Regions from separate parts of the Vibrio sp. genome, predicted to be linked through region 1. Evidence: predicted binding sites of a transcription regulator. Region 1 holds the regulator's gene; the other holds the start of a gene.

Region 1 (3,211 bases):
GGAGTTAAACCTAATGCAAGAAATTAAAGCATTTAATGAAAAACGCGCCGAGATCTACTGGTGGCTCTCTAGCCTGATGGCAAAAGAACTGACTCAGGAAGCTTTAGATCAGTATCACTCTGCAGAAATTCGCTCATTTCTGACTGGTTTGGGTGAGAACGAAGCACTAAAACCTGCCGTTTCTGACGTCATTGACGCTTTGAACCGCCTAATGGACCGAGAGGATGCTCAGCTAGAGCTATCAGCAGATTTTTGTGATTTGTTCCTTAAATCGGATAGAGACTCAGCTTTGCCTTACGCTTCAATGTACATCGGTAAGTCAGGTCTCTTGAATGATGAACCGGCGAGAGAAATTGAAGCGCTGCTCCAACAATATGGAGTGCAGGTAGATGAGAACCTTAATGAGCCCGCAGACCATATTGCCATCGAGCTTGATTTTTTAGGTAACCTAATCATCCGCTCTAACGAGTTGGAGCAAGAAAGTGCAATGGAAGAAGCGTTGGCCGCACAAGATGCATTTATCTGCGATCACCTACTAAGTTGGACACCACAATTTGCTGCGAAATGTAAAAACATTGACGAATTTGGTTTCTATTCTGCTATCGCGAACTTGATGGTCGCATTCTTAGAGCTCGACTCGAGCTACTTAAAAGGTGAATAAACCTTACTTTTTGTGACCCTAAGCGGTAACAAAAGCCTTTTTATTTGCGCTTCTCCAGTTTGCGGTCTAGAATCGTGACCGCAAACGATAAAAATGAATTTAATAAATACAAACCGCTAATTAACAGCGGTTTTTGTGTTTCTGATACTTTCTGCCAGATTATCCTAAACTTAGGAATATTGTTCCGTGGCAGTCATCGACAGGACAGAACCTTATGGCCACTATAAAAGACGTAGCGCGCTTAGCCGGCGTGTCAACGACAACGGTATCTCACGTAATTAATAAAACACGTTTTGTTGCAGAAGCGACCCAAGAAAAGGTCATGGAAGCAGTACAGGAACTGAATTACGCACCAAGTGCTGTTGCTCGTAGCTTGAAATGTAACAGCACTCGTACCATCGGTATGTTAGTTACTCAATCAACCAACCTTTTCTTTTCTGAAGTTATCGATGGTGTAGAGAGCTACTGTTACCGTCAAGGTTATACTTTGATCCTATGTAATACCGGTGGTATTTACGAGAAGCAACGTGATTACATCCGCATGTTAGCTGAAAAGCGTGTAGATGGTATCTTGGTTATGTGTTCTGACTTAACTGAAGAGTTAAGTGAAATGCTTGATCGCCACAAAGATATTCCAAAAGTGGTTATGGATTGGGGCCCAGAGAGCTCCCAAGCAGACAAGATCATCGATAACTCCGAAGAAGGTGGCTACCTAGCAACGAAATACCTTATTGAACGCGGGCATAGTGACATCGCTTGTTTAAGTGGTCACTTCGAAAAAGCAGCGTGCCAAGAACGTATCGCGGGATACCGACGCGCAATGCAAGAGGCCGAACTCAATGTCAACGAAGACTGGATCCTCGAAGGTAACTTTGAATGTGATACAGCCGTACTAGCTGCTGACAAGATCGTCGCAATGGACAAGCGCCCTACTGCAGTATTCTGTTTCAATGACACTATGGCTCTTGGTTTGATGAGCCGCCTACAGCAGAAAGGTATCCAAATTCCTGAAGACATGTCGATCATTGGCTATGACAATATTGAGTTAGCGGAATACTTCTCTCCACCACTAACAACAGTTCACCAGCCAAAACGTCGTGTTGGTAAAAATGCGTTTGAAATTCTGCTAGAGCGCATAAAGGACAAAGAACACGAAAAACGCGTTTTTGAAATGCACCCAGAAATTGTTGAGCGTTGTACGGTTCGCAACCTTAACAAGTAATAACGATATGCGTTTGGCAATATGATTATTGATTAGCCAAACGCATAACCCCCATCAATTTACTGAACCAAGATCACATTTAGTCACTCCAAGTGTGATACTTACCTCAAATATTATTTATTCTTAAATAGTTCGATTAATGCCACGAACAGGGCAAACCATTCCGAAAGGATGGGACGCAAAGCCACCGGCCTTAAGTCATTAGTACAAGGCAGCGGGGTTGCCGATGGCAAATATGCAAAACTAGTACAATAAGATTTCTCGTAATCTAGACGCGTCTTAACACGTAACAGCACTAGACATGGAATTCGTCGATATTTTACGAAGTGTTTTCTTGTATGACACCTTACTGACAAAATTTCTGCATTATTTTGCTACTCTCTCGGACCTGAATTGGTGGCGTATACATATACACCGAGAAATTACAGCATGGATAAACCAATACTAAAAGACTCAATGAGACTGTTTGAGCAACTTGGTCAAATTAAGTCTCGTTCAATGTTTGGCGGCTTCGGCATTTTCGCAGATGAAACGATGTTTGCCTTGGTGGTAAATGACAGACTGCACGTGCGCGCTGATGAACAGCTTACACAGCAGTTTAAAACCCTTGCGCTGGAACCATACGTTTATAAAAAACGCGGTTTCCCCGTCGTAACCAAATATTTTGCATTAACTGATGATCTTTCTTCTGACACCGAACGAACATTAGCGCTTGCTAAACAAGCTTTAAAAGCGGCAAAAGAAGAGAAAAAGATACAATCAAAAGCTAAGCCTAACCGCTTGAAAGATTTACCTAACTTGCGATTAGCAACGGAAAGAATGCTGAAAAAGGCAGGGATTGACGACGTTGAATCCTTGGAAGAAGCGGGCGCAGTCAATGCTTATAAGGCTATTCAGTCTTCTCATTCAGCAGAAGTCAGTGTTGAGTTACTTTGGGCGCTAGAAGGTGCAATAAAAGGTACGCACTGGTCAGTAATACCTCAAACTCGTCGACAAGAGTTACTTAGCAAACTCTCCAACTGATTGATAAAAAGCCAGCATAATGCTGGCTTTTTTACTTTTGATGGAAATTTTCTGCTTCATGACTCGTTCTTATTCCCTATATCAATGATTCCCTATACTTACTTAAGTATGTAACTATAGGGCACAAGTTACCTTGAGCGCAGATTGTATAAGGACGCTGTTATGAACAAAAAATTGATCATTGGCATAGTACTGGTCACTCTTATCGTGTTTTTAGCGATGAACTTTGGCCAATATTTAACACTTGAGAATGCCAAAGCACAGCAACTAGCGCTAGCTGACTACATTAATGAGAATTTTATCTT
Region 2 (3,211 bases), on a different contig from region 1:
CCACGAACCTCTTCACCTGCGTGAGAGTTTACTTTCTCTTCGTAAGTACGGAAGTAACCAAGTAGGTTTGGACGACCAAATTCGTTGTTGAACGCCGCGCCACCAAGTGGGCCTTCTAGCATGATATCTAGTGCGTTAACGATACGACCCGGCTTACCGAAATCAGTTTCCCATGGCTGCTCAAAACCAGGAATACGTAGGTTAGATGTCGTGAAGCCAACAAGACCTGCTTTTGGCTTACCACCGATACCGGTTGCGCCCTCATCACGGATTTCACCACCAGAACCCGTCGAAGCGCCCGGCCATGGAGAGATAGCCGTTGGGTGGTTGTGCGTTTCCACCTTCATTAGAATGTGCGCTTTCTCTTGGCTGTAGCCGTACTGGCGAGTTTCTGGGTTCGGGAAGAAACGACCTACATCAGAACCTACCATTACCGCTGCGTTATCTTTGTATGCAGACAGTACGTTTTCAGGCGTAGTTTCGAATGTGTTCTTGATCATCTTGAACAGAGACTTCTCTTGCTTAACGCCGTCGATAGTCCAGTCTGCGTTGAAGATCTTGTGACGACAGTGCTCTGAGTTCGCCTGTGCAAACATCATTAGCTCGATGTCAGTTGGGTTGCGATCTAGCTTGTTTACGAACGCATCGTAAAGGTACTCAATTTCATCATCCGCTAGAGCAAGGCCTAGGGTAACGTTTGCGTTTTCAAGCGCAGCACGGCCACCAGCAAGTAGGTCAACGTCAGCGACTGGCGCAGGCTCTGCTACTTGGAAAAGTGCCGCTGCTGATTCGAAATCAGTAAAGATAACTTCCATCATGCGATCGTGAAGAATCGCTTTCAGCTCAACCAGTTGAAGTTCTGAAAGCTCAGCAGATGTTTCAATGTAGTAAGCAGTACCACGTTCAAGGCGAGCAATTTTATCTAAACCGCAGTTGTTTGCGATATCAGTAGATTTTGAAGACCAAGGAGAGATTGTTCCCGGGCGAGGAGTGGCAAGCAGAAGCAGGCCTTCTGGCGCGTGCTCTTCAATTGTAGGGCCGTAAGTCAAGAGTTTCTCTAGTTTCTCAACTTCAGACGCATCCAGGTCTGCAGTCAGTTCAGCAAAGTGTGCAAATTCAGCGTAGATACCTGTTACAGGTAGGCCTAATTCACGACAAAGCTCTAGAAGCTTGTTAACACGAAATTCAGATAGAGCTGGGGAGCCACGAAAAATTCTCATGTGCTTAGGTCTCTTATGCAATTGATTAAGGTGATATTGGAATAAATTCAGTGGGTTAAAATGCTATAAAACATCTAATTGTTCTATACATTTCACTGTTTTCTTCGAAGCTATTCCGAAGGTTTTACAAACCTATGCCGATTCCACCTCTTAGTTGCGAGCGCATTATATAGCAATTGTTTTTGTGATGTAACACCAAAAGCAACCGTTTGCGTCATTTTTTTCGTCAATTTTGATATTCGGCAGAAATTGCTGTTTAAGCCTACTTAACACGAAGACTTACAGGGATTATCTTGCCTTGTTATGACACTTTGATATAAATGCCCTACTGGATGTATGAGAATGTCATTGAATGAAAAAGAATTACCTATCTCAGCTTAGAACTTTTACGACCCTATTGATGGGAATGCTCGTATTATCAGGGTGTCAGATTGAGTCTGAACCTAAAAGCGAGCTTGAACAGATTAAAGAGCGTGGCGTATTGCGAGTTGGGACATTAAACAACCAGCTCTCTTATTATATCGGCCCAGATGGCCCTGCTGGCCTCGATTATGAATTAGCCAGAGAGTTCGCGAATGAACTCGGCGTTCAGCTAGAAATGAAACCTGCTTATCGTATTACAAGCCTCTACCCGGCTCTACGTAATGGCGAGATTGATATTATCGCAGCAGGGCTAAGTCAATCACCAGAAAGGCTAAAAGCTTTTCGACCGGGGCCTGCCTATTATTACGTGAGCCAACAGGTTGTTTATAAAAAAGGTCAATGGCGCCCACGCAATTTACAGCAATTGCTTGATCGACAACCTGAGCTAGTTGAGAAAAACGATAACGAGCCAGTCATTCAAATTGTTGGCGACTCACACTTCAACCAAACTCTAGCTGCCATTCAAAAAGAGCATCCTCAGTTTCTTTATAAGATTGACCCTAATGCAGACGTAAATGATTTACTCAAGAAGGTATCGACAGGAGAATTACAATTTACTGTCGCTGACTCGGTAGAAGTCTCATTATCACAGCGCATCTACCCAGACATTGCGTTGGCATTTGAGCTAACAGAAGATCAACCAACATCATGGTTTCTTCGTCGCTCACAAGATGAAAGCCTCTATGCTTTGCTAATCGAATTTTTCGGTCATATAAAGCAGTCAGGCCATTTAGCCACTCTGGAAGAAAAATACATCGGCCATGTCGACTCATTTGATTACGTTGATACTCGCGCATTTATCCGAGCACTTGACTCAAAATTGCCAAAATGGTCACCGCTGTTTAAAAAGTATTCTGACGAGTTTGACTGGCGCCTCGTCGCAGCACTTGGGTACCAAGAGTCACACTGGAACCCATTAGCAAAATCACCAACGGGTGTGCGCGGTATGATGATGCTCACCTTACCGACAGCTAAAAGCGTCGGCGTGACCGACCGTTTAGATCCTGAACAATCGGTGAAAGGCGGCGTTGAGTATTTACGCCGCATGGTGGCTCGCATTCCTGACTCAATTGAGGAGCACGAAAAAATCTGGTTCGCCCTTGCCTCTTACAACGTGGGTTATGGGCATGTGATGGATGCAAGACGCTTAACCAAACGACAAGGTGGTAACCCTGATGCTTGGTCTGATGTAAAAGAGCGCCTACCTTTGCTGCGCCAGAAAAAATACTATAGCCAAACTCGATACGGCTACGCACGTGGCGATGAAGCGCGAAACTACGTGGAGAACATTCGCCGCTATTACCAAAGCATTATTGGTCATGTCGAAAAGCAAACACTAGCAGAAGACAACGATAATGTAGATGACTTGACTGTCATTCAACTACCGGATCAAGTCGTTTCTCAATCACTGCCCGCTTCCTCTGCAGTATCAAGCTCGGAAGCAACAAAAGTAGACTAGCGTCATCTTCAAGCGCGCAATTTTTGAACAAAGATTGCGCACTTGAAATCCTCCGATGCAACCCATACATAATATCGTGTACTAGATCACTTGCGAAGTTTCTTAAATT

What was found. The regulator PurR, encoded in region 1, represses purine synthesis genes. The targets are predictions, from matches to a motif close to TNANGNAAACGTTTNCNTNA.
Region 2: the regulator PurR is predicted to act here: its motif matches at 1,418-1,437, upstream of mltF (membrane-bound lytic murein transglycosylase MltF).

What each region holds. Positions count from the first base shown of each region.
Region 1 is NZ_CFHWOM010000062.1:9,039-12,249, reverse strand. Features, by position in the region: gene torD (molecular chaperone TorD) at 14-661, shown strand; gene purR (HTH-type transcriptional repressor PurR) at 876-1,883, shown strand; cyclic di-GMP riboswitch class I at 2,026-2,111, shown strand; gene AC4MRV_RS19140 (TfoX/Sxy family DNA transformation protein) at 2,313-2,906, shown strand; gene AC4MRV_RS19135 (TVP38/TMEM64 family protein) at 3,069-3,211, shown strand, end outside.
Region 2 is NZ_CFHWOM010000073.1:1,509-4,719, forward strand. Features, by position in the region: partial or broken gene purL (phosphoribosylformylglycinamidine synthase) at 1-1,220, opposite strand, end outside; gene mltF (membrane-bound lytic murein transglycosylase MltF) at 1,573-3,102, shown strand.